Linked DNA regions of Fodinicurvata sp. EGI_FJ10296. The protein of the gene in region 1 interacts with the protein of each later gene in a pairwise test. Links are inferred from orthologs where the notes say so. Each region holds a gene or a part of one and is shown in the gene's direction. Other genes may lie near its edges. The genes, in order: pheT and secD.

Region 1 (8,498 bases):
AATACTCGGCTGCGGCATGGTTCACCCGCAGGTACTGGAGAATTGCGGACTGGACAGCACGCAGTACCAGGGCTTCGCCTTCGGCATGGGGATCGAGCGGATCGCGATGCTGAAATACGGCATTCCCGATCTCAGAACATTTTTCGAGGCGGATCTGCGCTGGCTGCGCCACTACGGTTTCGTGCCCCTGGCCACACCGTCGCTGGCCGCCGGCCTGACCGCCTGAGATGCACCGATTTTGCAGCCGGCCCCGCCTGGGCCGCCTTTCCCCTTCATTTGAGCGCCGCCGACCACACGACGGGCGTACGCTTGTTCACAATCGCGGAACGGTTCGATGAAATTCACCCTGTCCTGGCTGAAGGATCATCTCGATACGGATGCCGATCTTGAGCGGCTGACCACCGCGCTGACCGCGCTCGGGCTTGAGGTCGAGGACGTGACCGACCCGGGACGGGCACTCGCGGCTTTCCGGATCGCCCGGGTAACCGCGTGCGAACAGCATCCCGACGCCGACCGGCTGCGGGTATGCCGGGTCGATTACGGCCGGGGCGACCAGGTCCAGGTCGTGTGTGGCGCACCCAACGCGCGCGCGGACATGATCGGCGTGTTCGCACCATCGGGCACGGTCGTCCCCGGAACCGGCATGACCCTGAAGCCAAGCAAGATCCGAGGCGTCGAAAGCAACGGCATGCTGCTGTCGGAGCGCGAACTCGGCCTGTCCGACGCCCATGAGGGCATCGTTGACTTGCCGGTCGATGCGCCGGTCGGCACGCCCTATGCCGACTATGCCGGCCTCAACGACCCACTGATCGAGATTGGCCTGACCCCCGACCGCGCCGACTGCGCCGGCGTCCGCGGCATTGCCCGCGATCTGGCTGCGGCCGGTTTCGGCACGCTGAAACCGATGGTTGGCGACGCCGTCGCCGCGACCGCCGGCCCCTGCCCTGTCGGCGTCACCATCGCGCCGGAGATGAAAGAGGCGGTGCCGGTCTTCGCCTTGCGGCGGATTCGGGGCGTGGCCAACGGCGAAAGCCCGCAATGGCTGAAGGACAAGTTGCGGTCGGTCGGCCTTCGCCCGATCTCGACGCTGGTCGACATCACCAATTTCTTCACCATGGACCAGGCCCGGCCGCTGCACGTCTTCGATGCCGGAAAGGTCAAAGGCAATCTGGTCCTGCGCCCCGCCCGCGCCGGTGAAACGCTCGACGCGCTCAACGACCGTTCCTATAGGCTGGCCGACGGCATGACCGCGATTGCCGACGACAGCGGCGTCGTCTCGCTGGCCGGTATCGTCGGCGGCACCGCCACTGCCGTCGACGAGCAGTCGACCGATATCCTGCTGGAGTGCGCCCTGTTCGACCCGGCGGCGACCGCGCGGACGGGACAGGCGCTGCAGATCAACAGCGACGCGCGATACCGGTTCGAGCGCGGCGTCGACCCTGAAACCGTGCTGCCGGGGATCGAAGACGCCACGCGCATGATCCTGGACCTGTGCGGCGGCGAGGCTTCGGAAACCATGATCGCGGGCGACGTACCCGATCTGCGCCGAACCATCACCCTGCGTTCCGACCGTACGGCGACGCTCGGCGGCTGCGATGTACCAGCCGACCAGCAGGCCGACGTACTCCGGCGGCTGGGTTTCGACGTCAGACCCGCTTCCGTTAACGGACTGACGGTTACGACGCCGAGCTGGCGCCGCGACGTCGTCGGCGAAGCCGATCTGGTCGAAGAAGTGCTGCGCGTCACCGGATACGATCAAATCCCCGTCGTGCCCCTGCCCCGCCCTCACGTCATAACCCGGCCGGCTTTGTCCGAGGGTCAGCGCCGCATCGCACGTGTTCGCCGGATGCTGGCGACCCGCGGCCTGTTCGAAGCCGTGACCTGGTCGTTCATGGGCGAGCGCGATGCCCGGCTGTTCGGTTTCGACGACGAAGCGATGCGTCTGGTCAACCCGATTTCCGCCGATCTCGATGTCATGCGCCCGTCGGTCGTCGGCAATCTGGTCCGCGCAGCGGCGAAGAACATCGACCGCGGTCAGGAAAACCCGGCGTTGTTCGAAGTCGGCCCGCTGTTCAGGGACGCTTCGGATGCCGGACAGATCCAGACGGCAACGACACTGCGCGCCGGCCACACCGGCCCCCGGCACTGGGCCGCAACGCCAAGGGCGGTCGACGCCTTCGACGCCAAGGCTGACGCCATCGCGGTGCTGACCTTGCTCGATGCCCCGGTGGCCAACCTTCAGGTCAGCGCCGACGCGCCGTCCTGGTACCATCCAGGCCGGTCCGGCTGCCTCAGGCTCGGCCCGACCGTTCTGGCCCATTTCGGCGAGTTGCACCCCTCAGTGGCGGCAGCGCTGGATATCGAGGGACCGGTTGCCGCATCCGAAACCTTCGTCGACTCCGTCCCTGCCCCCAAGCGCAAGCAGCAGGGCGCCGCGCGGCCGCCGGTGGCGATGTCGGCCTATCAGCCGGTGGACCGCGACCTCGCTTTCGTCGTCGACGCGGATGTACCGGCAGAAAAGATTGTCCGCGCGGCCCGTGCGGCGGACAAGGTGCTGATCACCGATGTCGGCATCTTCGACGTCTATCAGGGCGACCGTCTGGAACCGGGGCAGAAAAGCGTGGCCATCACCGTGCGACTGCAGCCGACCCAGGCGACGCTGACGGAAAAGGAAATCGAGGCCGCCAGCGACAAGATCGTTGCTGCGGTGACAAAGCAAACAGGCGGGCGTCTTCGTTCCTGATCCGGGGACCTGACCGGGAAACCTGTACGGCGACACAACCGCAGACAGTGGCGCCCCGGCCCTGCTACGATAGGGCGAATCAAATCAACAGGCTGGGGCGGACCATGCGGTCGATGAAATCGGACTTCCTTCGGGCCTTTTCAGGCCTGACGTTCTTGTGCGCGACAGTTGCGGGTGCATCCGCAGCGGAGACGGCGACATCTGAAGCAGGCGCAACAGCGCCGGGCGACGGCGCGGGCGTTGCCGACGGCCATGCCGGCCATATGTCCGGCGACGCGCCGTCGCACGCTCTGTCTCAGGACGATCTCGAACCATTCGTCGACCCGCTGCCGATCCCGCCGGCGGCCGCGCCCGTCGGCACGCATGAGGGGCGGCCGCTTTACGAGATCACCATGGAAATGGTCGATCAGCAGATCCACCGAGATCTGCCGCCGACGCCGGTGTTCGGCTATAACGGCGTCTGGCCGGGACCGACCTTCGACATACCGATCAATGATGAAATCTATGTCGACTGGGTGAACGACCTGCCGCCACACTATCCGGACTGGCTGCCGGTTTCCGCCAGCCATCATGTGCCCGACGACACACCGCGCACCGTGGTTCACCTTCACGGCGGCATCACGCCCAGCGCCTCGGACGGCTTTCCCGATTGGACCTGGGCGCCCGGCAACCGTGCCCGCTACCATTATCCCAACCTCGACGAACAGGGCGACGGCTCGATGCTGTGGTACCACGACCACGCCATGGGCAATACGCGCCTCAACGTCTATGCGGGGTTGGAGGGGTTCTATCTTCTGCGCAACAGCGAACTGGAGGCCGAACTCGATCTGCCGACCGGCGACTACGAAATTCCGCTGGTGCTTCAGGATCGCAACGTCGCCGCCGACGGTACACTCGTTTATCCCGGCGTCTGCCGCGAGTTCGGCACTGTCAACGGTGCGATCTTTCCCTTCCTTGAAGTCGAGCCCCGGCGGTACCGGTTCCGCGTTCTGAACGGCAGCAATTTCCGCATCAAGCAACTGGCGCTGTCCAACGGCCTGCCGTTCCATCTGGTCGGTGTGGATGACGGCTTCCTCGCCGAAACGGTGGAAACATCGTCGCTGCTGCTCGCCCCGGCCGAGCGGGCGGACATCGTGATCGACTTCACCGATCATGCCGGCGAAGACATCGTCCTGCAAAACACGACGTCCTGCTTCGGCCCGCAGCGCGACGGCCAGGGGCGGGGCGGCGATGTCGACCTTCCCCATATGATGCAGTTCCAGGTCGCCGACGCGGCCGACGATCCGGACGACAGCCGCATTCCGGCCCATCCGGTCCCCGACGACGGCGAACTGGCCCGCATCCTGGATGAGGTATCGGTCGAACGCGACATCACCCTGGACGAGGGCGACGACTTTCTGTTCCTGATCAACCAGAAGCATTTCGACGCGCCCGTCGAGATCAAACCGCGTCTGGGCGACTCCGAGATGTGGAACCTGATCAACCTGACCGACGAGTCCCATCCGTTCCACATCCACCTGATCAGCTATCGCATCGTCGAGCGCGTGCCATTCACCGAAGACGGCGCCCAGGCCTATATCGATGACCGCGACGCCGGCACGCTACAGCCGCTGGACAGCTATCTGGATCTCGACGCCGCCGAACCCCCGGCCGCCACCGAACGGGGCCCAAAGGACGTCGCGCTGGCGCCATTCGGCTATGTCACCCGGATCGCGATGCGGTGGTACGGATTTCCCGGCATGTACGTCATTCATTGTCATCTGCTGGATCACGAGGACAATGACATGATGCGGCCGATCGAGGTCCTCGCCCGCGACGAGCGGGCCGAGGAGGCCGACAATTGAGGGGTCGCCGAGGGGAACACGCCTGCCGATGATGTTCATTTCGAAACTGCGGTCCCTTCCCCTGTCGGCCTGGATGCTGTGCCTGTGCCAGGGGTTGGGACTGACGGTCGCCGTCGTGGCGGTGAACATCGGCGCGCTGGCCGGTCAGTCGGTAGCGCCGTCGTCCGGCCTCGCGACCGTTCCTTATGGCCTGCAGTTCGCTGCCTTGATGCTGGCCGCGCCGCTGAATGCCGGTCTGATGGGGCGTTTCGGGCGCAAGCCGGTTTTTCGGGTCGCGGCGATGCTGGGCATGCTGGCGGGCATTGTCGGCTGGTATGCAGTAACGGTCGAGAGCTTTTGGCTGCTCTGCGCCGCCCATGCCCTGCTCGGGCTGTTTCTGGGCACCGTCAACCTCTACCGTTTTGCCGTTCTGGACTACACGGCGCCGGATCTGCACAGCACGGCGCTGTCGCTCGTCATGTTCGGCGGTGTGTTCGGGGCCATCCTCGGCCCGCTGATCGCCCGCGAGGCGCCTGATCTACTGGCCATGCCGGTCTTCGCCGCCGGCTATCTGGGCATCGGCGTGGTGTCCGCCGCCGTACTGCTCGTGGTCGGCGCCGTTCGCATGACACCGGCCGCCGGAAATACCACCGGGACCGGCGGAACGGGGACCGCCGGGGCGCGTGGCGGCCCCGCAGCCGCCACTCCGGATCGTGCGGCACTGCTCGGCATTAATCCGTTCACCATCGCCGTCCTGTCCGGGGCTGTCAGCTACGGTCTGATGAACCTGCTGATGATTGCCGCCTCGTTGGCCATGGACGGCCACAACCACGGCTTTGCCGCCATCAGCTATTCGATCCAGATCCATGTCCTGTGCATGTTCTTCCCGTCGTTCTTTTCCGGCATGGTCATCGAACGGATCGGCATCAGGGCGTTTTTGATGCTCGGCGGTGTACTGCAGATTCTGGCATCACTCGTAGCCATGATCGACACCGACGTTGCGGCATTTGCCGTCTCGCTGGTTCTGCTCGGCCTCGCCTGGAACGCGCTCTATGTCGGCGGCAGCTATCTTGTCGGCCGTTCGGTGCGCGGCGAAGACCGTTTCGCAGCGCAGGGCGTAAACGAGTTCGTGGTTGCGATCGCGTCGGCCGCCGGCGCCCTGCTGCCGGCCGTCGGTCTGGGCCTGCTCGGCTGGAACGGGTTGAACGTGCTGTCGATCATGGTGGCGGCCGTCCTGATCGTCCTGATCGCGCTGGTGCTCGAACCGGCTGCCATGACAGCCACGGCCGATGACGCCGGCAGCCGGCAGATGTCCGGCGTACCGCGCTTCGAGGAATAGCCTGAAAACAGCCGCCAAGGCACAGTTCCGGACCTTGACATCCGGGACGATCCGCGCGATTGAAATAGTATGACCAGCATCGGCCAACCTTTTTCGCGACGACGAACGGACAACGGTCCCAGACCGCCCGTCTGAATGTCGGCACCCCGCGCCCATATTGATAAATGGCGCACGGGTTGTCGGCGGTACGTTGCCGATCAGCCGAAAACAGGTCTATTTCCATGGTTACGCTCGCGCCGGAATCCCCCGACGACCACCACGCCATCAATCTTTTGCTCGACCAGGCCTTTGGCCGGGACCGTTCGCAGAAGACGTCGTACCGCTATCGCGACGGCATCGATCCGATCGCCGGTCTTTCCATGACGGCACATAATGGCGACCGTCTGGTCGGATCGATCAGGTACTGGCCGATCCGGATCGGCGCGGATGGCCACCCGGGCCTGCTTCTGGGGCCGCTTGCCGTGGCAAATCACAGCCAGGGCACCGGGGTCGGTGCGGCGCTGGTCTTCAGCACGCTGGAAACGGCGACGGCAGCCGGACACGAAATCGTGCTGCTGGTCGGCGACCTGCCCTATTATTCGCGATTCGGGTTCGTCCCGGCCGCGCCCCATGGAATTTACATGCCTGACGAGAATCCCGATCGGCTGCAGTTGACGGCCCTTGCGCCCGGCGCGTTAAAGGGCATGGCCGGTCCGGTGCGCCGCTGGGATGCCCGCGGCGAAACGATCGCGCCGGCCGGGGGCCCGATCGGACAGCACCCGATGTCCAGCGCGCTGGACGCCTGAGCGAAAGAATCGCGCCATTCGGGAACGACGCGGCATCGGCGACCGTTGCGGTCGGGCGCGCAGGTCTCTATGGTCGCGCCGGCACAGGACAGATGAGACTGATATCCAATGGGCACCCAGCTCGACCACATACGCAATTTCTCCATCGTCGCGCATATCGATCACGGCAAGTCGACTCTCGCCGACCGCCTGATCGAGAAATGCGGCGGTCTCGATCAGCGTCAGATGAAAGAGCAACTGCTCGACAGCATGGATATCGAGCGGGAGCGCGGGATCACGATCAAGGCGCAGACCGTCCGGCTTTCCTATACGGCTCAAAACGGCGAGACCTATCAGATCAATCTGATGGACACGCCGGGCCATGTCGACTTTTCCTACGAGGTAAGCCGCAGCCTCGCCGCCTGCGAGGGATCGCTGCTGGTGGTCGACGCCAGCCAGGGGGTTGAGGCGCAGACGCTCGCCAATGTGTATCAGGCGCTGGAGGCTGACCACGAGGTCGTGCCGGTGCTCAACAAGATCGACCTGCCGGCGGCCGAGCCGGAGCGAATCAAGCAACAGATCGAAGACGTCATCGGTCTGGAAGCCCATGACGCGCTGGAGATTTCGGCGAAGTCCGGGCTGGGTCTGGATGCCCTGCTTGAGGCGATCGTCCATCGGCTCCCACCCCCGCGCGAGGGCGATCGCGAAAAGCCGCTGAAGGCGATGCTCGTCGACAGCTGGTACGACCCCTATCTCGGCGTCGTCGTTCTGGTGCGGGTCATCGACGGCATTCTCAAGGCCGGCCAAAAGATTCTGTTCATGCGGTCGGGCGCCGTCCACGAGGTCGACCGCGTCGGCTTCATGGCACCAAAGGGCGTGATAACGGAAACGCTGGAGCCGGGCCAGATCGGATTCATCACCGCCGGCGTCAAGGACATCACCGAGACCAAGGTCGGCGACACCCTGACAGAAGACAAGCGCCGCTGCGACAAGGCGTTGCCGGGGTTCAAACCTTCGGTCCCGGTGGTTTTCTGCGGCCTGTTCCCGGCCGATGCGGGCGAATTCGAACGCCTGCGCGAAAGCCTGGGGCGGCTGGCGCTCAACGATGCCAGCTTCCACTACGAGGCCGAGACCTCGGCGGCGCTGGGATTCGGCTTCCGCTGCGGCTTCCTCGGCCTGCTGCACCTTGAAATCATTCAGGAACGGCTGGAACGGGAGTTCGCGCTGGATCTGATCACTACGGCGCCGTCGGTGGTCTATCACCTGCATATGCGCGACGGGACGATGAAGCCGCTGCACAATCCTGCGGATATGCCCGAGGTCATGCAGATCGACCATATCGAGGAACCGTGGATCAAGGCGACGATCATGCTGCCGGACGAGTATCTGGGCGGCATCCTTCAGCTCTGCACGGAGCGCCGGGGCGAACAGGTCGAACTGACCTATGCCGGCAGCCGCGCAATGCTGGTCTATCGACTGCCGTTGAACGAGGTCGTGTTCGACTTCTACGACCGGCTGAAATCGATCAGCCGCGGCTATGCCAGCTTTGACTATCAGATGGACGGCTATGTCGAGAGCGACCTGGTCAAGATGTCGATCCTGGTCAACGCCGAGCCGGTCGACGCACTGTCGATGATCGTCCACCGCAGCCAGGCGGAACGGCGCGGGCGCGGCATGTGCGAACGCCTCAAGGACCTGATACCGCGACAGATGTTCAAGATTGCCGTTCAGGCCTCGATCGGGTCAAAGGTGATTGCCCGGGAAACGCTCTCCGCGCTGCGCAAGGACGTGACCGCCAAGTGCTATGGCGGCGACGTCAGCCGCAAGCG
Region 2 (11,277 bases), on another replicon or contig:
CTTCTGTCGGCCAGACGACTGTGGCCGAGCGCGGCGACGCTGGACAAGACGGCGGCGCAACGACCGCCTGGAGCGAGCCACGGCAGGATCAGGATGCCGGACGTGCCGCCGATGGCCGGCCCCGGGCGCTGACACCAGCGCGTTCCAGCAATGACCGCACGGTGACGGCAGAGCCCCTGTCGGAGTCGCCGTCCGGTACGTCCCAAACCCGCGAGGCCCAAGCCGACAACGACGATCAAACAGATGGCTCGGCAGTGCCGCCCGACTCTGCCCGGTCCGTTTCGCCCCCATCAGGCACCGACGGATCCGTGCCGGCGGAGGCGGATATCACCGCACAGCCGGTTGCTGATGAGTCGTCCGATGAAGGACAGGAGGCAGAGGCACCGCGCCCGGAACCACAGGACCAGCCGACGCAGGAAAGTGCTGCCGTCAATGAAGAGCAGGCGAATCTGCCGGCTGTGTCCGCGCCGGCAGCGCGCAGCGGCGATCGTTTTTCATGGCCGATCGATGGTTCGGTGATTTCGACGTTCGGCCCGAAAGACGACGGGCAGCATAACGATGGCATTAATATCGACGCACCCCGCGGCACCCCGATCAGGGCGGCAGATAATGGCGTTGTCGCCTATGCCGGAAGCGAGTTGCGGGGATATGGCAATCTGATCATTGTCCGTCATGCGGACGGCTGGGTTACGGCTTATGGCCATGCCGATACGATTTCGGTCCAGCGCGGCCAGTCCGTTTCCGTGGGCGATACGCTGGGTGAGGTCGGCTCGACCGGGGCTGTCAGTTCGCCGCAACTGCATTTCGAGATACGGCGGCAATCGACGCCGGTCGATCCGATGGACCATCTGACGCCCCGTGGCTGAGCCGACATCGCGAGTCCGGTTGCCTAACGCCGGTCCAGCCGACGGCCAAGTGATCCTGCAAGATCCTGGATGAACTGCCAGGCAACGCGACCGGATCGGCTGCCGCGCGTCACTTGCCACTCGCGGGCACGGGCATGCAGTTCCTCGCGCTCGATGGGGAGATCATATGACCGGGCATAGTTCTCAACCATCTCGAAAAAGAGGTCCTGGCGGCAGGCGTGAAAGCCCAGCCAGAGCCCGAAGCGGTCGCTGAGCGATACTTTTTCCTCGACGGCTTCTTCCGGCATGATGGCGGATGACTGCTCGTTCTCGATCATGTCGCGTGGCATCAGGTGACGTCTGTTCGAAGTTGCATAGAGAAGAACGTTGCTCGGTCGTCCTTCGATGCCCCCTTCGAGGACCGCCTTCAGCGATTTATAGCTTTGGTCGGATTGGTCGAAGCTGAGATCGTCGCAAAAGAGGAGGCAAGGGCGGTCGACCGATCTGAGTTCGGCCATCAGCTTTGGCAGCGTCGGAAGGTCCTCGCGATGGACCTCGACCAACGCCATCGCACCCGGCGTCTCTTCGTTGATCCGGGCATGGACGGCCTTGACCAGCGAACTTTTCCCCATGCCGCGCGACCCCCAGAGCAAGGCGTTGTTGGCCGGAAGCCCGCGGGCGAATCTTGCGGTGTTCTCCAGCAGGATGCTCTTTTGTTGGTCGATGCCCGCCAGCAGGTCGATATCCGTCTTATTCACCGTCACAACGGGCTGTAACCGGGCAGCATCCGAGACCCAGACGAAGGCATCGGCGGCACGCGGGTCGAACGGCGCGGACGGCGCCGGTGGGGAATTGCGGTCGACACCATCGGCAATACGCGATAGGGCTTGTTCGATTCTTTCCAGCGCTGCCGGAAGGTCGCTCAGATCCGTCACGGGGTTGATTCTCCTCGTTGCATTGGTCCCGGGTGTCGACATCGAACGCCGGCTGTTCGGTGCGGATGCCAGTCTTTGCATTCGGGGTTTCCGACAAAGCCGTTCGGTATTAAACCGTCCGGCGCGTCAGCGCAAACCAAAGACGGACACGGCGATTTCGGCCGCCGATCCGGCAAGCGTGAGGCACGTTGGCGTCGCCCACGTCAACAACGGCGAGCGCCGGGATCGACGACCGTAGCGTCCATCGGAGGAGCGCTTTCGATTGCAACAGCACGACGGATCGTTATAGTCGCGATTTCCGCGGCGGAACCCGGTTTCAATAGGAGCTCTATATGTTCATTTCGCAGGCGTACGCTCAATCGGGCGGGGCCGGTGGCGGCAACCTTCTGATCAATCTGTTGCCCCTGATTCTCATTTTCGTCGTCTTCTACTTCCTGCTGATCCGCCCTCAGCAGAAACGGCAGAAGCAGCATCGCGAGATGCTGGACGGCATACGGCGCGGCGATCGCATCGTGACCAATGGCGGCATCGTCGGCCAGGTCGTCAAGGTCGGTTCGGACAACATGCTGACGCTGGAAATCGCCGACGGCGTCAGGGTCAAGGCGATGCAGCACATGGTCGCGGACGTGCTGGCAAAAACGAAGCCCGCCAGGGGCAAGGGCGGGGATGATCAGGACGGCGAGAGCGATGCCGCGGATGGCGACACAGCGGCCGAACCCCCAGCTGCGGACGCGAAAAAGGGATTCGGCCGTTTCCTCGGGCGATAGCCATACGCTGACCGTAAGCCGGGCAAACCGTAAGCCGGAATGTACGTTGAGTTTGGCTTTTGCCGCGCGACGTGTTAGCCGGCTCGACCTGATTGCTGACTGCGAGCCGTCATTGCCGACGGGAATCGTAAACGGCAGATCGTAGCCGTAGAGAGCGCACATGATTCACTATCCGCGATGGAAGATCATCCTTGTGCTTCTGGTGTGCCTGTTGGGCGGGCTCTATGCCGCGCCGAACGCATTCGACCGGAACACCGTGCAGGAATGGTCCGAATCGCTGCCAGCCTGGGTTCCCGGCCGTCAGATCGTGCTCGGCCTCGACCTTCAGGGCGGCTCGCATCTGCTTCTGGAGGTTGAATACCAGGTGCTGATCGGCGAACGGCTCGAAGCCGCGGTCGAACAGCTTCGCACGCAGCTCCGCGCCGACGATATCGGATATACCGGTCTGGGACTCGACGGCGACAGCCTGACCTTGGAGCTTCGCGATGCCGACGACGTGAGCGCTGTCCGCAGCATGGTCACGGAATACGATCAGAGCCTTGAGGTCAGCGCCGACGGCACCTCGGTCACGGCGGGATTCAGTGACCTGGGACTGCAGGAATTGCGGGCTGGCGCCGTCGATCAGGCGATCGAGATCGTTCGGCGGCGGGTAAATGAATTCGGAACCGTGGAACCCAACATCCAGCGGCAGGGCGAAGATCGCATCATCGTCCAGTTGCCGGGTATCGAAGATCCGGAACGGATCAAGGATCTGCTGGGCCAAACGGCTCGACTGACTTTTCATATGCTTGATGAGGGCACGTCAGTGCAGCAGGCTAGGGAAGGCAATCTTCCCGCCGGATCGATGCTTGTTCCCAGTGACGAGACGGGGCCTGACGGCGAGCCGGTTCAGGACTATGTCGTTCGCCGCCGGGTGATGGTGAGCGGTGAGACTCTGGTCGACGCGCAGCCGACGTTTCAGGACGGACAACCGGTCGTCTCTTTCAGTTTCGACAGTGTCGGAGCGCGACGTTTTGGCGAGGTGACGCAGGAGAATGTCGGCCGCTTCCTCGCGATCGTACTCGACGACAAGGTCGTTTCCGCGCCGCGGATCAATTCGCCCATTCTTGGTGGCCGTGGAATTATCACCGGACAGTTCAGCGTCGATAGCGCGAACGACCTGGCGATTCTTTTGCGGGCCGGCGCACTTCCGGCACCGCTCACGGTGCTTGAGGAACGGACGGTTGGGCCCGGCCTGGGAGAAGACAGCATCGCGGCCGGTCAGATCGCTTCGGCAATCGGATTTCTCCTGGTCATCGTCTTCATGTCCGTGACTTATGGTCTGTTGGGTCTGATGGCTTCGGCTGCGCTGATTATCAATCTGGCGCTTCTCATCGCGGTATTGTCGGCCCTGCAGGCGACGTTGACGCTGCCGGGGATCGCCGGAATCGTCCTCACCGTCGGCATGGCAGTCGATGCCAATGTCCTGATCTTCGAGCGCATACGCGAAGAACAGGCGGCAGGAAGAACGCCGATCTCAGCCGTCGACGCCGGTTACAGCCGCGCCTTGACGACCATCATCGACTCCAATGTCACGACCCTGATCGCCGCGGCGCTGCTATTCGCGCTGGGGACGGGGCCGATCCGCGGATTTGCGGTTACATTGTCCTTTGGCATCCTGTGTTCGATGTTCACTGCCATTATGGTTACCCGCCTGTTCGTCGTGACATGGCTTCGTCGCCAGCGTCCGAAATCGATTCCGATCTGAGGAAAGTCCCGGTCATGAAACCACTTCGCATCGTACCGGACAGTCTGTCGGTCAACTTCATCGGATTGAGGCGTATCGCATTTGCGTTCTCTGCCGTTCTGGTTCTGCTGGCGATTGTAACGACTGCCATACAGGGATTGAATTTCGGAATCGATTTCCGCGGTGGCACGTTGCTGGAAGTCCGCACAGAGGAACCGGCGGACCTGGAACAGATGCGTAACTCTCTTGAAGGTCTCGGCCTGGGAGAGACGTCGCTTCAGCTTTTCGGAACGGATCGGGACGTTTTGATCCGGATACAGCGGCAATCCGGCACCGAGGAAGAGCAGATCGAGGCCATTGGCGTTGTTCAGGATGCACTGGGCGACAACGTCGAATACCGGCGTACCGAGTTTGTCGGGCCGACGGTGGGCGACGAACTGGTCGAAGCCGGCACCATGGCTGTATTGCTGTCGTTGGCCGGCATATTGATCTATATCTGGCTTCGGTTCGAATGGCAGTTCGGGCTGTGTGCCGTCATTGCATTGGCCCATGATGTCATTACGACAATCGGGCTCTTCGCGTTGATTCAGTTCGAGTTCAACCTTTCGACGATTGCGGCATTGCTGACGATCGCCGGATACTCGATCAATGACACGGTCGTCGTTTTCGACCGCGTCCGCGAGAATCTCCGCCGGTACAAGAAGGCGTCCCTGGTCGAGGTTCTTAACCGATCAATTAACGACGTTCTGTCACGGACGATCTTGACCAGTGTGACGACGTTGTTGGCACTTGCAGCCATCTATGTTTTTGGTGGTGCCGTGATCCAGAATTTTGCTTTTGCGCTGATCTGGGGCATTCTGATCGGTACCTACAGTTCCATTCTGCTGGCTGTTCCGCTTCTTCTGTATATGGGTCTCACGCGTACTTCGAGATCCGGGGAAGAATCGGATAAGGATACGGCGGCCCGGGTGACCGGCACAGCGTCCTAGATGTCCGGAACAGAACATCCGCCGTTTTTCCAGTGCCTCTTGTGTGACAGCGGACGGCGAGCAGGGACGATTGGAGGCGGCTGATGGATGTCACACCGATGATCCCCGGCAATCGCTGGGTTATCAATGGCTACGGTCCCAATCAGTTCCGGATTTCCGGCGAGGTCTATCACGGTTCGATGCTCGTGTTCCCCACCGGCGTGGCCTCGTGGTCCGTGGGCGCTGTCGAGGATCTGACCGCGCAGAACATTGTGGATGCCGTGTCCCAGTCGCCGGAGCATTTGGAGATATTACTGCTCGGCAGCGGCGGCAAGATGACGTTGGTTCCCCGGACTGTGAGGGACGCGGTTATCGACAGAGGCATATCGGTCGATGTGATGGAGACCGGCGCTGCCTGTCGAACCTACAACGTGCTTCTCGCCGAAGGTCGCAGTGTTGGCGCTGCCCTGATTGCTATCTGACGTTCGATGGTGACCGGTAGAGTCGCTGAAATTGTCCGCGACGCATTTTGCGTTGCTGTCGACAAATACAAAGGGCCGTCCCGATTGGATCGAGACGGCCCCGGCTGAGGCAGACATTACGGCTTTCAGGGCCGCACGGTTGTCGCTACGAGGCCTTCGAGTACAACTCGGCAACATAGTCCCAGTTGACCAGGTTGTTGAGGAACGCCTCAAGATATTTCGGCTTGTCGTTCCGGTAGTCAATGTAGAACGCATGTTCCCACACATCGACGCCGAGAAGCGCCGTCTTCCCGTGTGCGTTCGGGTTCTCGCCGTTCGGCGTCTGCATGACGGTAAGCTTGCCGCCATCGAGCGCAAGCCAGGCCCAGCCGCTTCCGAACAACGTGGCGCCGGCCTTCTTGAACTCGTCCTTGAACGCATCGACGCTGCCGAAGTCGGCGGCAATTTTCTTCTCCAGTTCGCCGGGGATCGAACCTCCGCCGCTGGGTTTCATCATCTGCCAGAAATGGTTGTGGTTCCAGGTTTGGCCAGCCTGATTGAACAATCCCCGTTTGGACGGATCGTTGAAGCTCTCCTTCATGACGGTGTCGAGATCGGCATTCTCAAGGGGCGTGCCCTTGATCATGTCGTTCATCGTGGAGATGTACTTGGCGTGGTGCTTGTCATGGTGAAATTCGAGCGTTTCCCGTGACATGTACGGAGCCAGGGCATCGTAGGAGTAGGGCAGATCGGGCAGTTGGAAAGCCATTGATTATCCCTCGACTTTTAGTGGTTGAGCCATGCGCTCTCGTGGAGAGATAACGATTGCCTCACTGAATGTGAAGGGACTGCCATCAGTTTTCACAGCCAATCGGCTTTGGGGCCGGAATCGGCCACCGCCTACAGGTGGGAAATCACCAACAATGAGCGATATTTGCCCGTGACACGACGTATGATCGACAATGAGATGGCAGCTGAAGCAAATGCGGTTGGGCATGACGCGCGGCTGTCGGCCAGCGGACGCATCGTCAGATCCCATGATCGCGATCGGTTCATGGCCACCCTTGTCGTGCCGCATGATCGGCGCGAGGCGATTCTGACCGTCTACGCGTTCAACCACGAAGTCGCCAAGATCGCCGACGCGGTATCCGAACCCATTGCTGGCCAGATGCGGTTCCAATGGTGGTGGGACGCGATCGCTGAAGCCGTTGAGCAAGACGCTCCCGTCAGGATGCACGAGGTCGCCACACCGCTTGGCGAGACAATCCGGCGATTCGGCCTGCATCGCGAACCGTTCGAGCAGATTCTCACCGTCCGCGAAGATCACGATCTGGCCCAGGACCCGCAGCCGGCGACGCTATCCGGTCTGGAAGCTTATGCCGAGGGCACGGCGGCGACGCCGTTTGCGATCGCGTTGTCGATCCTGAAACACAGCCCGGAGCATCCCCGTCAGCCGCCAGAAGCCGAGATGGAGGCCGTGCGGCATATGGGGACCGCGTGGGGTCTCGCCGGTACGATCCGGGCCGTGCCGCATCTTGCCCGTCGTCGGCAATGCCGCATGCCGGCGGACTTGCTGGCGGCCAAAGGGGTGGATCGCGGCGACGTCATCGAAGGACGCGCCTCTGCAGGGCTTGCCGAGGTGGTGCATGAAATCGCCGACAGGGCCGCCGATCATCTGAACCGCGCGAGGAGATTACGCCGGGACATTGGCAAAGACAGCATCCGGCTGCTGGCCGGATGCTGTCTGGTGGATGCGCATCTGAAACGGCTTCAACAGGCACGCTGGAATCCATTCGATCCGCGGCTCGCGCATCCGCCGCCGTTACGCATCGTTCCCATGGCGGTCCGGAGCTGGCTGAATCGCTACTGAAGGGACCGTTACTGACCGGCGGTGGGCGCAAGTTCACCGGCCGGAGCCCCTTGCAGCCATGCGTCGAAGTCGGCCAGTGCCCTGCTGGTGTAGGCGCGTTTGCGATCGCCGCCGCGCAGCTTTCGCACCCCCGGCGGTGGTTCGACCTCGGGAAACAGTCCGAAATTGACGTTCATCGGCTGGAACCCGCGTTGGTCGGCATCAAGCGTAATATGCCGCAGGAGGGCGCCCATTGCGGTCGTCCGGGGCGGAGGTGCCGAAGTGGTGCCCAGGCATTCGCTGGCCGCCAACCGACCGGCAAGCAGGCCGATGGCTGCTGACTCGACATATCCCTCGACGCCGGTGATCTGCCCGGCGAACCGCAGACGAGGCGCCGCCTTCAGACGCAGGGTCGGGTCGAGCAGTCGCGGGCTGTTGAGAAAGGTGTTCCGATGAATACCGCCGAGCCGCGCGAATTCCGCGTTCTCCAGGCCCGGTATCATCTTCAGGACGCGGCTTTGCTCGCCGTATTTCAGTTTCGTCTGAAAGCCGACCATGTTGTAAAGCGTGCCCAAGGCATTGTCTTGGCGAAGCTGGACGACGGCATAGGGTTTCTCTTCGGAATTCGGATTCGTCAACCCGACCGGCTTTAGCGGCCCGTATCGCAGGGTTTCCGGTCCCCGTTCGGCCATGACTTCGATCGGCAGACAGCCTTCGAAATAGGGGGTGTCGACTTCCCAATCCTTGAATTCCGTTTTGGGCGCAGCCAGCAGTTCACTGATGAACCGCTCGTATGTCTCCCGGTCGAGCGGGCAATTGATGTAATCCTTGCCGGACCCGCCCGGCCCCACCTTATCGTAGCGCGATTGGAACCATGCCTTGGAGAAATCGATCGACTCCTTGTAGACGATCGGCGCGATCGCATCGAAGAATGCCAGCGAATCCTCGCCGGTCAGTTCGAATATAGCCTCGGCGAGTGACGTCGAGGTAAGAGGGCCGGTTGCAATGATGACCGACTGCCAGCTCTCCGGGGGCAAGCCTGCGACCTCGCCCCGATCGACCGTGATAAGCGGATGCGACTGGATCGCCTCGGTCACGGCGGCGGAAAATCCGTGCCTGTCGACGGCCAGAGCGCCACCGGCCGGAACCTGATTGGCATCGCCGGCGCGCATGATCAGACTGCCGGCCCGGCGCATTTCCTCGTGCAGCAGACCAACGGCATTCTGCTCCGCGTCGTCGGACCGGAACGAATTCGAGCAGACGAGCTCGGCCAGCCCCTCCGTCTGATGGGCCTCGGTCATCCGTTCCGGCCGCATCTCGTGGAGGATGACGGGAACACCGGCGCCGGCGATCTGCCAGGCAGCCTCACTGCCGGCCAGTCCGCCGCCGATGATATGGATCGGTTTGGCTGTCATTCGGATCGCACCTTCCACTGGATTTGTTGTCCACTGATCTCGGCAGGGGATCGTGTGGCCGATAGGTTCAACGGGCATCGATGACCGGGGGAACTCCGGACAGATCACGCCGAACGGCAGCGAACACGTCGTGAAACATCGACGTCGTCAGCCGGCCGGTATTGGTATTGTAGCGCGAGCAATGGTAGCTGTCGGTAAGGCGGATATGCCTTGTCTCAAGGTCGTGACGGGCGCCATGGCCGAACGGGTATGCTGCCTGCCGCAGGCCGAATGTCGCGATAACCGCGCGATGCGCCACCTGGCCGAGGGCCACGATCGCCGTCAGATCGGGCATGGCCGCGATTTCTGCCGCAAGGAACCGCCGGCAGGTTGCCACCTCGGCGCCCGTCGGCTTGTTCTCCGGCGGAACGCAACGAACCGCATTGATAATTCGACAGTCATTCAGCGCCAGGCCGTCATCCGGCGACGCCCCGTAGTCGCCCCGGCTGAAACCGAATGCCGCCAGGGTGGAATAAAGCAGATCGCCCGCATAATCGCCGGTGAAAGGGCGACCGGTCTGATTAGCGCCTTTCAGCCCGGGCGCGAGTCCGACGACGAGCAGACGCGCCGTCGGCGGGCCGAACGGCGGAACCGGACCGTTGTGGAATTGCGGATAGCGATCCCGGTTGGTGTCACGGAACGCCGCCAGGCGAGGGCACAGTGGGCAATTCGGCGGCGGCAACCCCGGCGTCACGGCTTGCGGCATTGGCGCACCTCGTCGATCGGTCAATCGCTGCCAGAGCGGACGATGGCCAGGTCGGGATCGTCATCGGCCGGCTCTTCCACCCCTTGATCGGGCCCCTGATCGGGTCGCGCATCGGTCCGATCGACATTGCCGTGATCGACGGAATAGCGGGTCTGGGACGAGCGTTGGACGTGCGGCGCCAGGTCCAGGAGTTCGATGAAGTTGTCAGCCTGCCGGCGCAGTTCGTCCGCGACCATCGGCGGCTGAGCCTTGATCGTGCTGATGATCGTGACGCGGACGCCCTTTCGCTGAATGGCTTCGACAAGACGTCTGAAATCGCCGTCGCCGGAAAACAGAAGTATATGATCGACCTTGTCGGCCATCTCCAGAGCATCGATAGCGAGGTCGATGTCGATGCTTCCTTTTTGCTTCCTACGTCCTTGATTGTCTGTATATTCGCGCAAAGGCTTTGTGACCATACAATAGCCATTATAGTCGAGCCAGTCGATCAACGGGCGCATCGGAGAGTATTCTTGATCTTCGATCATCGTCGTATAATAAAATGCACGGATGAGTCGACCTTTTTTAGCAAAAAGATCAAGAAGCCTCTTGTAATCGATGTCGAAACCCAGAGACCGAGCCGCCGCGTACAAGTTTGCGCCGTCAATAAAGAGAGCCAGTCGCTCTTCCTTGTAAAAAATCATCTCAAGCCCTTGATGTCAAAAATATGAAAGGTTGACGTTACCATCGGCTGCGCGCCGTCGCCGGCCGGCGCGTCACTGTTCACCCACCTTATGTAGTATCGAAAGTCCGATTTGCAAAAATCGAAACCTGATACGCCATGACGCAGGCCGGAAAATTCTGTCAATGTGTCTACTTCTGAATGCCGGTTTCAACTCCAACATCGGTTTTCCGCCTTGACGCCCGATTAAGCCAGACGGCCGGCCCGGCAATCCGGTCGGCCACGGCAGAACGGCTGCCGCGAATGGTCTTCTTGCACCGCAGCGTCGCCATGTCTATAGTTCGGCGTTCGCACCGGAGGGAAATCCGGCACGATGTTCCTGGAGTTATGGATTATGGCGCGCGTTACCGTTGAAGATTGTATTGTTAAGATCCCGAATCGCTTCGAATTGGTCATGCTGGCAGCTCAGAGGGCCCGTGACATCGGGGCCGGCGCCTCGCTGACACTCGACCGCGATAACGACAAGAACCCGGTTGTCGCGCTGCGCGAGATCGCCGAGGGAACGATCACGATCGGCCATCTGAAGGACGCCCTCGTTCGGGATCGCCAGCGCGTCGCTCAGGAGGAAGAGCCCGACGACGAGGTCATCGAATTGATGGCTGGTGAAGAAGAACTTTATGCACAGGCCAGCGCGGATACTCTCGCCGACGACATGGAAGTCATCGACAGCCTCGGTGAGGACCAGTCTGGTGATACGAAGGCCGACGCAAACGCGGACGCCGGTGCTGAGGCCGGTCAAGCGTCACTGCAGGATGACGACCTCCCCGATCCGGCGTCGCTGGTAGTGGACGACGAAGCCAATGCGCCGGATGTCTCGCCCGACGACCCGTTTGCCGACCTCGACG

The links.
Region 2: the proteins of pheT (region 1) and secD interact in binary tests that used the Escherichia coli proteins (3 or more experiments, as listed by UniProt). The link is inferred for Fodinicurvata sp. EGI_FJ10296 from one-to-one orthologs.

Annotation. Positions count from the first base shown.
Region 1 is NZ_JBFCVL010000003.1:195,014-203,511, forward strand. What follows is about bases 1-3,038. They hold pheT (phenylalanine--tRNA ligase subunit beta), read left to right. Parts: upstream 1-334; coding sequence 335-2,743; downstream 2,744-3,038. Other genes in these bases: pheS (phenylalanine--tRNA ligase subunit alpha), read left to right, coding at 1-226; ABZ728_RS07145 (multicopper oxidase domain-containing protein), read left to right, coding at 2,857-3,038. In the rest of the region: more of ABZ728_RS07145, read left to right, coding at 3,039-4,587; ABZ728_RS07150 (MFS transporter), read left to right, coding at 4,616-5,905; ABZ728_RS07155 (N-acetyltransferase), read left to right, coding at 6,127-6,690; lepA (translation elongation factor 4), read left to right, coding at 6,799-8,498.
Region 2 is NZ_JBFCVL010000005.1:157,668-168,944, reverse strand. The notes cover bases 2,021-5,000. They hold secD (protein translocase subunit SecD), read left to right. Parts: upstream 2,021-2,707; coding sequence 2,708-4,294; downstream 4,295-5,000. Other genes in these bases: secF (protein translocase subunit SecF), read left to right, coding at 4,309-5,000; yajC (preprotein translocase subunit YajC), read left to right, coding at 2,113-2,547. In the rest of the region: ABZ728_RS12155 (LysM peptidoglycan-binding domain-containing M23 family metallopeptidase), read left to right, coding at 1-866; ABZ728_RS12150 (ATP-binding protein), read right to left, coding at 890-1,771; more of secF, read left to right, coding at 5,001-5,262; ABZ728_RS12130 (Mth938-like domain-containing protein), read left to right, coding at 5,346-5,723; ABZ728_RS12125 (superoxide dismutase), read right to left, coding at 5,869-6,471; ABZ728_RS12120 (phytoene/squalene synthase family protein), read left to right, coding at 6,670-7,572; methylenetetrahydrofolate--tRNA-(uracil(54)-C(5))-methyltransferase (FADH(2)-oxidizing) TrmFO, read right to left, coding at 7,581-8,966; ABZ728_RS12110 (uracil-DNA glycosylase), read right to left, coding at 9,034-9,711; ABZ728_RS12105 (NYN domain-containing protein), read right to left, coding at 9,732-10,394. UniProt on the Escherichia coli protein: Part of the Sec protein translocase complex. Interacts with the SecYEG preprotein conducting channel. SecDF uses the proton motive force (PMF) to complete protein translocation after the ATP-dependent function of SecA.